Regions from separate parts of the Erwinia sp. HR93 genome, predicted to be linked through region 4. Evidence: predicted binding sites of a transcription regulator. Region 4 holds the regulator's gene; each other region holds the start of a gene.
What was found. The regulator CRP, encoded in region 4, controls carbon source genes, mostly activating them, when cyclic AMP is high. The targets are predictions, from matches to a motif close to ATGTGANNNNNNTCACAT.
Positions count from the first base shown of each region.

Region 1: SFA31_RS05220 (YjcB family protein) is a predicted target of CRP. The motif match lies at 1,998-2,015, and genes of this name have one in related genera.
Region 2: rbsD (D-ribose pyranase) is a predicted target of CRP. The motif match lies at 1,893-1,910, and genes of this name have one in related genera.
Region 3: bhsA (multiple stress resistance protein BhsA) is a predicted target of CRP. The motif match lies at 1,755-1,772, and genes of this name have one in related genera.

Region 1 is NZ_JAXUDP010000001.1:1,103,271-1,106,446, forward strand. It holds gene SFA31_RS05210 (ABC transporter permease) at 1-302, shown strand, start outside; gene SFA31_RS05215 (ABC transporter permease) at 299-1,423, shown strand; gene SFA31_RS05220 (YjcB family protein) at 1,574-1,852, opposite strand; gene soxS (superoxide response transcriptional regulator SoxS) at 2,092-2,415, opposite strand; gene soxR (redox-sensitive transcriptional activator SoxR) at 2,494-2,970, shown strand.
Region 2 is NZ_JAXUDP010000001.1:684,205-687,380, forward strand. It holds gene rbsA (ribose ABC transporter ATP-binding protein RbsA) at 1-1,381, opposite strand, end outside; gene rbsD (D-ribose pyranase) at 1,389-1,808, opposite strand; gene kup (low affinity potassium transporter Kup) at 2,486-3,176, opposite strand, start outside.
Region 3 is NZ_JAXUDP010000001.1:2,577,704-2,580,879, forward strand. It holds gene dinG (ATP-dependent DNA helicase DinG) at 1-322, shown strand, start outside; gene ybiB (DNA-binding protein YbiB) at 389-1,363, shown strand; gene bhsA (multiple stress resistance protein BhsA) at 1,453-1,713, opposite strand; gene SFA31_RS12030 (methyl-accepting chemotaxis protein) at 2,444-3,176, shown strand, end outside.
Region 4 is NZ_JAXUDP010000001.1:999,154-1,002,329, reverse strand. It holds gene SFA31_RS04665 (phosphoribulokinase) at 69-938, shown strand; gene SFA31_RS04660 (OsmC family protein) at 974-1,378, opposite strand; gene crp (cAMP-activated global transcriptional regulator CRP) at 1,675-2,307, shown strand; gene SFA31_RS04650 (YccS/YhfK family putative transporter) at 2,365-3,176, shown strand, end outside.

The DNA.
Region 1 (3,176 bases), 100 kb from region 4:
TCACGTTTACCGGCAGCGAGATAACGGCGTACACCCTAATGGGAATTATGGTGAGTATCGCGCTGGCGTTTTCCGGAATCGTCGTACCCGAACTGTCAATGTCTCTGCCTGCGCAAATTATTTCCAATATTGAGCCGCTCACGCATGCGCTATATGCCATGTTTGACCTCTTTTTGCGTAAGGTTCCGGGGCGGCCGGTATTTAGCGTCTGCGCGCTGCTGCTCATGTACCCGCTGATTGCCGGGCTATTAGTGCGTCGGCGGCTGCCGGAGCGTCTGCGTAAGCAGGAAGTCGTGTTATGAAAAGTTACTGGGCGACCTTCACGAAGGTATTGATGGGGCTACTGGAGCGCCCAATGTGGATGATGCTGCTGGTGTCTCTATGCGTCATGAGTACCATCTATGCGCATCGCACCGTGTGGGATCTGCCGGTGGCCGTTATCGATCAGGATCACAGCCCGGCCAGCCGTCTGCTTATTCGTCAGCTAGATGCTGGTTCTAAGGTTAGCACGCGCGCTTATGACAATCTGGATGAGGCGCGTTTAGATCTAGGCTGGCGGAAATTATTTGCCGTGGTGGTTATCCCAACTGACCTGGAAAAGAAACTGTTAGCCGGTAAATCGGTCACCGTGCCGGTTTACGGCGATGCCACCAATCGCATGTCGAATGGGCAGATCCAGCAGGATGTCATGGCCGCTTATCAGGAACTACTAAATCACTATGACAAGCAGCTCTTACTGCGCAATGGCTTTAGTAGCAGCCAGGCGAATGTTCTGCTGACGCCGATTATCGGGCAGACGGAAGGGCTATTTAATCCCGGAATTAGTTTTGCGGCTATTGTATTTCCGGGCCTGTTGGTCATGCTACTACAGCACTCGCTGATGATAGCGAGCGTGCGCGTCAGCATTATGCTGCGTGCGCAGGGTAAGCCGCCGCTGCCCGTGTATCTGGGCGGTTTATCTGCGCTTTTACCCATCTGGCTATTTTTATCAATCGTGCTGTTTGTGCTGTGGCCCTGGGTGTTGGGCTACCGGCAAACGGCGTCGATACCGGAAATTTTACTGTTAACGTTTCCTTTTTTACTCGCCGTGCTGGGCCTGGGAAAATTACTGACGGAGTGCTTGCGCAGCGTGGAGATGATCTACCTAACGCTCTCCTTTATTACGATGCCGGTTTTTTACATCTCCGGGACCATCTGGCCGCTGCAGTCAATGCCGGGATGGGTCAGAGCCGTATCGTCGATGCTACCGTCCACGTGGGCGACCAAAGCGATTGCCGGTGTAAATCAAATGGAGCTTCCCTGGCAAAACACCCTAAATGATGTGTTCATCCTGATTTTACTAGGGGCATTTTATACCATCGTCGGTACGCTGATTGGCAGATTGCGGGACGGCGAACTTCGCCGGGTAGTAAGGCGCGGCTAGCTGCGCTCGGGCATAGCGGTTAATGGCACCCGGCGCGGCGGTGGAAAGGCGCTTCAGGCACGTCGCAAAAGGCTCTGTATCGGCCAGCGTATAAAAGTATTGCTGAGCTACTCCCCCTGTTCGTGAGGGAGCGTGATGCGATAACTACTCTTAAGCCATCATTGCCGGCCACTCGGGCGGCATATTATTCATGGATTCAATCAATAAATCTTTAAGATGCACCCAGATAAGCGGGAAATTGATACTGACTCCCAATAGCCCGGTAGCGAACCAGCATGAAGCGGCGATACCAATACCGCTGGCGAAAAACGCCATTACACCGTGATCAAATTTACGAAGCTGAATATTTAACGTACTTGCGATAAACATCAATAGCGCACTCGTTAACTGCCAGCGCATTAGAACAATGCCAGTGGTAAGCGTAGCCATGGGGCTTAATCCTCAAAGCGAACTTATTACGGATACGCGACATATAGCAAAGCCCTGCTTCCGAATACCGGAGCATCAATGACCTGAGGCCGCGTGGGGAATAAGTCGTTACAAAAATGTAATATCAGTTTATGTTGCATTCAACATGTGAACTATATCACATTTGTCGATTAATTCACCAGATGGCAGCGCGACTTTTAGGCCTAAAAGAGAAGTTCAGTTGAGGGCGGCCCACAGAATTAGGCGCGTTGACGGTAATCGGTAGGGGTGCGATCGAATTCGCGGCGAAAAACGCGTGAAAAAGTCTGCTGCGACACATATCCAAAATCCATCGCGATATCAAAAATAGGTCGCTGCGTGGTCCGCAAGGCTTCGGCGGCCATCGCGAGGCGCCGCTGGCGGATATATTCGCCCAGCGTTTGATGCATCACGGTGCGAAACATACGCTGCAAATACCATTTGGAGTAACCGGATTTCTTCGCAACCACATCAATATTCATAGGCTGGTCGATATGATCGTCGATCCATTCGGTTAACGTCTGAATAATTTCATGATGTGACATTATTATCCTCTCATCAGGTTTCCAACAGGTACAGGGGCGGAGTATAATTCCTCAAGCTAACTTGAGGTAAAGTTAATTTTGGAAAATAAATTATCCCGCCCTAAAAACCGCCTGAAAGCGCTGCTGACGCCGGGCGAAGTGGCGCAGCGCAGCGGCGTCGCCGTTTCAGCGCTGCATTTCTATGAAAGTAAAGGGCTTATTCGCAGCCAGCGTAACGCCGGGAATCAGCGCCGCTATACGCGCGACGTATTACGCTATGTGGCGATCATTAAGATAGCGCAGCGAATAGGCATTCCGTTAGCCACGGTGGGCGAGGCTTTCAGCATGTTACCGGAAGGCCACACGCTCAGCGCAAAAGAGTGGAAAGCGCTCTCTTCACGCTGGCGGGATGAGCTGGAGCGGCGCATTCATACGCTAATATCGTTACGCGATGAGCTGGATGGGTGCATTGGCTGCGGCTGCCTTTCGCGGCGCGACTGTCCGCTGCGTAACCCTGACGACACGCTGGGCAGCCAGGGAACGGGCGCGCGTTTACTAAAAGATATCGATAATTAATCGCTAATCCCTATAAAGAATTAATGAATTTCACCTGGAAGTTATTTTGTCGCTAAAGGGACAGTGATTACCCCAAAACATCGGCCGGATTCCATAAAAGAGAACGTTTGCGTTACTAGCGGTGACAAAATCATCAGGCGTACGACTTTTTGCAAAATACCGGCAAAGTTAAGTTGAAAATCGCTACCGTAACGCTAGATAATCGT
Region 2 (3,176 bases), 310 kb from region 4:
TCCCTAATACCTCTGGCATTTCACTGGAGACCAGGATGATGCTTAAACCTTCAGCCTTGAACTGATTAATAAGCTGGTAAATCTCTTTTTTCGCTCCCACATCAACGCCGCGGGTCGGCTCATCGAGGATTAATACCTGTGGTCGTGTCATTAACCCGCGAGCAATCGCGACTTTTTGCTGATTGCCGCCGGAAAGCAACCCGATGGGCTGCTCCATTGACGGCGTTTTCACGTTAAATAAACGAATAAAATCCTGTACTGCCTGCGCCTCTTCTTTTTGCTTTAACCTGCCGCCTGCATGGCTGAAATAGCGCAATGCCGTGAGTGACATATTATCCTTCACCGACATGCCCAGCACCAGCCCATCGCGTTTTCGATCTTCAGAGATATAAACAATACCGTTCGCTAGCCCATCCTGAGGAGAAAGCGTCACAACCTCCCGCCCATTAAGCGCTACATATCCCGCCGAGCGTGGCAACGCGCCGTAAAGCACTTTCATCAGCTCGGTGCGTCCTGCTCCCATAAGCCCGGACACACCCAGTATTTCACCTTCTTTTAAGGTAAAGCTAATCTCATCAATACCGGGGCCAGATATACGCTCAACCTTAAGCCGCACCTTACCGGGCGCTTTATCCAAATGGGGATATTGGTCTTCCAGTTTGCGTCCTACCATCATTTCAATCAGGGAATCTTCCGTGAGATCGGAGACCGCGCGCTCAGCTATAAACTGCCCGTCGCGAAATATCGTTACGTCATCGCAAATATCAAAAATTTCTTTCATACGATGCGAGATATAGACAATACCGCAGCCCTGAGCTTTTAGTTCATGGATAGTACGAAATAACGAGGCCGTTTCGGTATCCGTAAGCGCATCCGTCGGCTCATCCATAATAATGACTTTAGATTCAAAGCTCAGCACGCGGGCAATTTCAACCATTTGCTGATCGCCAATAGAAAGCTCACCAACCAGACGATGGCTTGAAAAACGAAGATTTAATTTTTTCAGAAGCCTGTCGGCTTCCGCATACATTTTTTTCCAGACAATACGACCAAAACGATTAACAAACTCGCGCCCCAAAAAGATATTTTCTGCGATAGTGAGTTCAGGAATAAGATTGAGTTCCTGATGAATAATACCGATCCCCGCTTCCTGCGAGGATTTAGGGCCAGAAAATTGCGTTTCATTACCTAACCAAAGCAGCGATCCCGCATCTTTATTATAAATGCCGGTCAGTACTTTCATCATGGTCGATTTTCCGGCACCGTTTTCACCCACCAGCGCCATTACTCGTCCAGGATAGACATTTAGCGATGCGCCGGAAAGCGCTTTTACTCCTGGAAAAGCTTTATCTATACCTTTGAGTTGTAATAGAGCATTCATAACAACCTCAAAAAGTTACGCCTGCACACAAAATAATATTTGCAAATGGTGTGCATTCACCGCTACGTACAATCGCCCGACTGCACGCCGTTTGCTGTTTAAATTGAGTATGCGAGATATAACTTACCTTAATAATATTCCCCTGATGCCGCTGTAGAGCATCGATATGCGATAAAATAGCATCATGTAAATCTGAGTTATGTTGTTTTATTTCTGATGCCAGAATGGCTGCTTCAACCTGCATTTCTTGGGTAACCACGTTTAGGACCTGCATAAATGCGGGGATCCCCTGAGTAAGCGCAATATCAATACGCTGCGGCCCGGAAGGTATAGGAAGCCCCGCATCGCACACAACCAGGGTATCCGTATGGCCTAGTCGCGAAATGGCGGAGGATATGTCCGCATTAAGTAAAGCACCTTTTTTCATTATATATACTCCAATAGCGAAACGTTTCGCTATTGGCAAGTTTAGGCGCCTAAAGATTACGGAAACAATCAGAACGGCATAGAAATGTGATCGCCATCGAAACGTTTCGCACAGCAATAACAACGTAAATCAAGCCTTATCGATTCAGCTATAAGTAATCACAGCAGTTAGCGAACCCTTTAAAGGCTCACTAAAGAACCTCCTGTTTTGAGGCAGCGTTAAATATCATAATGACGTAATTTTTTAAAAGCGATAACATAGTTTTTATAAATCCCCATAATGGGAATAGTTTAAACATCGATGCTATTTTTAATCGAGTATATTAATATTACGGCATCACTTAACATAATCAGCTTTTAAACGAAAACACTGTCTCATAAAATATTATGACAACCGATATAACCAATCTGAATTTATGCTATATAAAAATAGTAATGTAGTAATTATTTCTACATTTTTATTTTAGAACTCTTCAGTCTTAAAATCACACATTCACCCTAAGAAATATAATAATTCTATTCTCTAAAAAATATTTTTTTAGAGTGCACGGGAACATTTATAAAATGATATGGCATAAATACCTGACGTTTACTACATCCATGGAACATGAGGTATCGTCATAAGAAAAAAGGCGCTCATTTCGCGCCTTTTTTATATAAGTCTGTCCCTTGCAGGCATTAAATCTCTACTTGGGTTCCCAGTTCAATTACGCGATTAGGCGGGATCTCAAACTGATCCGGCGCCCGTAACGCATTTCGTTGCAACAGCATAAAAAGCTTGCCACGCAAACGAAGATACCATGGCCGTTTGCCAATAATTAACGATTCATGAGACATAAAGAAAGAGGTCTCCATCATGCGGCAATTAAGCCCCTCCAGCCCACAGCGATGAAATACCTCTTCAACATTCGGCGTTTCACGCCAGCCGTATCTGGCAACGACGCGCCAGAATGTAGGAGAAAGTTGTTCAATAGATACGCGACGAACATTATGCACGTAAGGTGCATCTTCAGTGCGTAGCGTTAACAAAATGACCCGCTCATGCAACACCTTGTTATGTTTAAGGTTGTGTAGCAAGGCAAAAGGTATGACATTCAGCGCACGTGACATATATACCGCGGTACCGGATACCCGTACCGGCGGCGATTTTTCCAGCGACGCAATCATCGCCTCCAGTGAATTTCCGTGCTCATGCATACGGCGCAACAGGCGAAACCGTTCACTTTTCCAGGTCGTCATAATAATAAACATGATAAAACCCAGGCATAGCGGCAGCCAACCACCGGAGAATATTTTCTGGACATTAGCCAAAAACAATGGAATATCAATGAATAAGAAACCAATACAAATAAGCAGAACCAGATATTTA
Region 3 (3,176 bases), 1.6 Mb from region 4:
AGATAATCCGGTTGTGATCACCGAAGGTGAATGGTTAAAAACGCTGCGCCGCTATCCTTTTGAAGTTCAGAGCCTGCCCAGCGCTTCATTTACCTTAATTCAACAGGTCGGGCGCTTGATTCGCAGCCACGGGTGCCGCGGTGACATCATTATCTATGATAGACGCCTGCTAACAAAATCCTACGGCAAGCGGCTTCTTGAGGCGCTTCCCATATTTCCGCTACTCCAGCCCGAAGTGCCGGCGATGACGGAAAAACCTGTGCCAAACGCCGCACCGCGTCGCTCCGGGCGGCGGCGCAGCGCGAAGAAGCCGGGGCGCTGAATAATATCGCGGGCTTACTGACGTATATCAGGCAGCAAAATAGCCGTAGGCTGAGGAATGAATACTATGGATTATCGTAAAATTATTAAAGAGATCGGGCGCGGTAAACTGCATGCCAGAGATTTGGATTTTGATACCGCGCGTGAATTATATTCTCATATTTTGAGCGGAGAAGTCCCCGAACTGGAACTGGGCGCGATATTACTGGCGCTGCGGGTGAAGGGAGAAAGCGAAGCGGAGATGCGCGGGTTTTATGCCGCGATGCGCCAGCATACGATACGCCTGATGCCGCCGGAAGGGCGGCCGCGCCCCATCGTGATCCCCTCTTATAACGGCGCGCGCAGACAGGCGAATTTAACCCCGCTGCTGGCGTTTTTATTGTCCCGGTTAGGTTTTCCCGTGCTGGTACACGGCGTAAGCGATGACCCCGGGCGGGTGATCTCAGAAACGATATTTGCTCTGATGGGGATTGACGCTACGCGTCACGCCGGGCAGGCGCAGGCGGAGCTGGAAGAACAGCGGCCGGTATATATGCCGGTGAGCGCCTTTTGCCCGCCCATGGCCGCCGCGCTGGATTTACGCTGGCGCATGGGCGTGCGCAGCAGCGCGCATACGCTGGCGAAACTGGCTACTCCGTTTGAAGAAGATGCAGCTCTGCGGCTTTCCAGCGTTTCACACCCTGAATATGTGACGAAGGTGGCGCAGTTTTTCCGTGATATTGGCGGGCGAGCGCTGCTGATGCACGGCACCGAAGGGGAGGTTTATGCGAATCCTCAGCGCTGCCCGCAAATCACATTTATCGACGGCCAGAGCGTGAACGTACTGTACGAGCGGCAGGCTGAGGCCAATAGTGTAGATATTCTTCCGTCTGAGAAAGAAGCCGACGTTACCGCCCGCTGGACCCAGCGCTGCCTGGCGGGTATAGAGCCGATTCCCGACTCAATCCGCACACAGCTTATTTGCTGCCTTATCGCTTCAGGTATCTGTGAAAGCGCAGAACAGGCGCACCAGCGCGTAGGTACCGTATTTCCCGGCGCATAAAAAAGCCCGCCGCAAGCGGCGGGCAACTGTAACAATTTTAGGTAATAAAAGGCTTCGGTGAGGGTGATAACCGAAGCGCTGTGGTACGTTTATTTATAGATGATAGCGCTGCCGTGCAGCAGATTGTTACCGGACGCTTCTGTAATTTCATAAGCGCTGGCACCGGCCGCGTCCGCTTTGGTTGATAGTTGGTGTTCCAGGTCGCTAAGGTTAGTGGCGCCTGAGGCCGAAATTACGCCCATCTTTTCATGATGTTGTGTTTGAGCTGTATCCAGAGATTGGGCAGCAAATGCCCCCAATGGCGCGGTGAGAATAATGAATGCTGAGAGCGTGGTGCGAATCATGTTCATTTGTCGGCTTCCTGAGAGTGATTAACTGTATTTGCTGATTTATGTGATTATGTTCACACTTTTATTCGCCGGTTAAAATTGAATATCTCTGAGCAACGCCTTCAAAAAAACTGAACGGTGAATATCAGAAGGTAGCGATACGGCTACTGCGCCGCAGGGGATGGTTTTAGCGAACTGTTTGCTATGGGAGCAGATGATAGATGATAAAGGCTGGCGCGCAGTGGGCGGATAGCGCCGCCGGGAAAACAGGCCTGTTCCCTGGCAGAACGGTGCCTGAGCCCTGGATTATGGGAGCATTTAAGAGGTTGCGGCGCTTTGGGGGGACGAACTGTCACCGGCCAGCGGGGCGGTATGGCGCTAATTTCATAATATTTCGTTTCGTCAAAACCTTAATTTGAATAACCCCTATTCGGGGCTTTTGGTTTTTTCACTAAAATCACTAAAATCACTAAAATTCACATGCTGTTTCATCGGTTATCACCAATGGTGCATTTTTTATGTATCCGCAAAAGCATTAAATATTACGACTTATGATTTTATCTTCAGTTTGTCGATTTTAGTCTTTTTTATTTGAATCCTGGAAATAAACCTGATCCTTAGAAGCTGAAGACATAAAGTAACAAGTGAAGGTTGTTTCCCGGTGCAGAGTGCTGTACCTGAATATATTCGCCAGTGATTGTATAAAATAGTTAGCGCGGATATTATTTTTATAATCCACTAAGAGACGATTATGAGTATTAAAAAAGGACAGCTTACGGTACTTTCTTTTCTGGCTTTGCTACTTTCATGCTTTCTGTTTTTATCAATCTGTTCTTTGTCATTTCTATCTGCCATTGAAGAAAAAGTTAATGGTTTTGTTTTAGGCTTTCATCAGTATGACTGGTTAACAAAGACCAGCGGCGAGCTTAGGTTTGAAGGGCTTTCGGTCAGTGAGAGAGAGCAAAGCCTGGCCAGGGCGCAGGAAAATTTCAAGCACTTCCTTAAAGTCGCGCCGGTTAAAACGGAGAGTGGGATTAAAAAAACGAATGAGTTGAAAAAATCAATGGCGCAGATTCAGAGGGATCCTGACGTGACTCATATTATGGCGTTTAATCGATTAGCTAATGAGTTTCGCGATTTGATTATTGAATACGATGTTCGTGGTGCAAAACAAAATGTTGACAAGTCTTACCGTTGGGCAGTAGTGATTATATCGTTTTTCCTTGTCCTGTTTTTTATTATTTCCGGATTGTTATGCCTGGTGTTGCGCAAGGAATTTCTGACTGTTACTAATGCAATAAAGAAAAATATTCAATTAATTACTCATGGCGATTTAACAGACCAATTGATTCAATATTCTGAAGACGTTAATGGCGTTCCTTTGGCGCTGGATGAAATGCGGTTGTCGCTAACAAGAATTACCGGGTCAATAAAAAATACGGCGTTTCACATTAAGTCAGTTGCCGGGGAAATGACCCAGGGCA
Region 4 (3,176 bases):
CGCCTGGCGTCTATACTGCCCGTAAACGCAGCGCATTCGCGCCTTAGCCAGGCAGGAGTCATGACGCTATGTCCTCCAGATATCCCATTATTGCCGTAACCGGCTCCAGCGGCGCTGGTACCACCACAACCAGCCTCGCGTTTCGTAAAATTTTTGCCCAGCTCGGATTACGCGCGGCGGAAGTCGAAGGCGATAGTTTTCATCGATACACCCGCCCGGAAATGGACCAGGAAATCCGTAAGGCCCGCGACTTAGGCCGCCATATCAGCTATTTTGGCCCCGATGCGAACGATTTTTCCCTGCTGGAAAACACCTTTATGGAATACGGGCGCAGCGGCCACGGGGAATCCCGGAAATATTTACACACCTACGACGAGGCGGTGCCCTGGAATCAGGTTCCCGGTACATTTACCCCCTGGCAGCCGCTGCCTGCGGACACGGACATCCTGTTTTACGAAGGTCTACACGGCGGGGTGGTCACGCCGCAGATAGACGTGGCGCAGCACGTAGATTTGTTGGTCGGCGTAGTGCCTATTGTAAACCTAGAGTGGATACAAAAACTGGTGCGGGATATGAGCGAGCGCGGTCATTCCCGCGAGGCCGTGATGGACTCGGTCGTGCGTTCAATGGAAGACTATATTAACTACATTACCCCTCAGTTTTCGCGCACGCACATTAATTTCCAGCGCGTGCCCACCGTCGATACGTCAAATCCCTTCGCAGCCCGGGCGATCCCCTCACTGGACGAAAGTTTGGTGGTGATTCATTTTCGTAACCTGGAGCAGATCGATTTCCCCTGGCTGCTGGCTATGCTGCAAGGCTCGTTCATTTCTCACATGAATACGCTGGTAGTGCCGGGAGGGAAAATGGGGCTTGCAATGGAGCTTATCATGACACCGCTGGTGAAACGGTTAATTGAAGACCGGGGAATCAACTAAAATCGCGCGCCTTATTAAAGACGCGCAGCGTCTAATCAGGCTTCAATCACTTCCCATGAATGGGTAATATTGGCCGCCTTTTCCAGCATCAACGCAACCGAACAGTATTTTTCGGCTGACAGTTCAACCGCACGTGCAACCGCGTTATCCCTCAGCCCGCGCCCGGTAACAATAAAGTGCAGATTAATATGCGTGAAAAGCCGCGGCGCTTCTTCACGGCGCTCGGACGTAAGTTTAACCTCACAATCGGTTACGTCATGGCGCCCTTTTTGCAAGATAGAAACCACATCTATCGCGCTGCAACTTCCGGCCGCCATTAATACCATTTCCATCGGGCTTGGCGCCTTGTCTCCTGAATTACCGTCCATCAAAACCTGATGACCAGAGGCGGATTCGGCGAGGAATGTTAGCCCTTCTACCCATTTAACTCGTGCCTGCATTTTGTACGCTCCGTTAGATTACGCTTCCCCACAGAGTAAGCGTCAGGGGCGAAACTGGCAACAGAAGGCGACCTGCGTCAAGCTGAAACGAGACAAGAAGAGACACTGGTGAAAAGCTATGTTAAAACAGACCGGATACTGCTGCGTCGTAGTGAAGGTCATTCAGGTAAAAACTTTACTGATAACAGGCTGTTCTGATCCCCTTCCCATTTAAAACGCAGAACTCGTTTACCACGTTTGGGAGAAGCATAAGCGCCTCTTCCAGATGCCAGTTTATAATCAGAGGATAACCGCACATGGTGCTTGGCAAACCGCAAACAGACCCGACTCTCGAATGGTTTTTGTCTCATTGCCACATTCATAAGTATCCCTCCAAAAGCACGCTCATCCATCAGGGTGAAAAAGCCGAAACGCTTTACTACATCGTGAAAGGCTCCGTGGCCGTACTGATTAAAGATGAAGAGGGCAAAGAAATGATCCTCTCATACCTTAATCAGGGCGATTTTATCGGCGAACTGGGCCTCTTTGAGGAAGGGCAGGAGCGTAGCGCCTGGGTTCGGGCCAAAAGTGCCTGCGAGGTCGCGGAAATCTCCTATAAAAATTTTCGTCAGTTAATCCAGGTTAATCCGGATATTCTAATGCGCCTCTCATCACAAATGGCGCGTCGCCTGCAGGTCACCTCTGAAAAAGTCGGTAACCTTGCTTTCCTGGACGTTACCGGCCGCATTGCTCAAACCCTACTAAACCTGGCGAAGCAGCCTGATGCCATGACGCATCCTGACGGCATGCAGATAAAAATTACCCGCCAGGAAATCGGGCAAATCGTGGGCTGCTCCCGTGAAACCGTCGGCCGCATTTTAAAAATGCTCGAAGATCAGAACCTGATATCCGCGCACGGCAAAACTATCGTCGTCTACGGCACGCGCTAAACGCGGCGGCGCGGCGTGTTATCACGCACACCGCGCCGATACCTCAGGTCGTTATATATGTGGCGCCGACTGATTTATCACCCTGAAGTCAATTACGCGCTGCGTCAGACGCTGGTGCTATGTCTGCCGGTTGCCGTCGGCCTGGCGCTGGGTAACCTTCGTCTTGGTCTACTTTTTTCATTAGTTCCCGCCTGCTGCAATATGGCCGGGCTGGATACCCCTCATAAACGCTTTTTTAAACGACTTATCGTTGGCGGCTGCCTATTCGCCTCTTGCAGTCTGATCGTGCAATTATTGATGCGAGAAAATGTGCCGCTGCCGGCCATCTTCTTCGGCATGGCGCTGCTTCTGGGCGTAACGGCGGAAATCAGCTCACTGCATGCAAGGCTATTTCCTGCCTCAATGGTGGCCGCTATTTTTACGCTCAGCCTCGCGGGAAACATGCCGGTTTGGCAACCCATGCTGCTGTACGCGCTTGGTACCACCTGGTACGGACTGTTTAATCGCTTTTGGCTTTGGCTGTGGCGTGAACAGCCGCTGCGTGAAACGCTCAGTTTGCTGTATCGCGAGCTGGCTAATTACTGTGAAGCGAAATATAGCCTGCTGACGCAGCACACCTGTCCTGAGAAAGCGCTGCCGCCGTTGCTGACGCGCCAGCAGAAAGTCGTTGACCTGATAAGCCAGTGCTACCAGCAGCTTCATATGCTTTCCACCGGCAGCCAGCAAAGTGACTACAAGCGCCTGCTGCGCATCTTCCAGGTCGGGCTCGATTTGCAGGAGCACATCTCTGTCAGTCTGCATCAACCGGAAGAAGTGCAAAAGTTAATCGAGAAGAGCCACGCTGAGGCGGTCATTCGCTGGAACGCTCA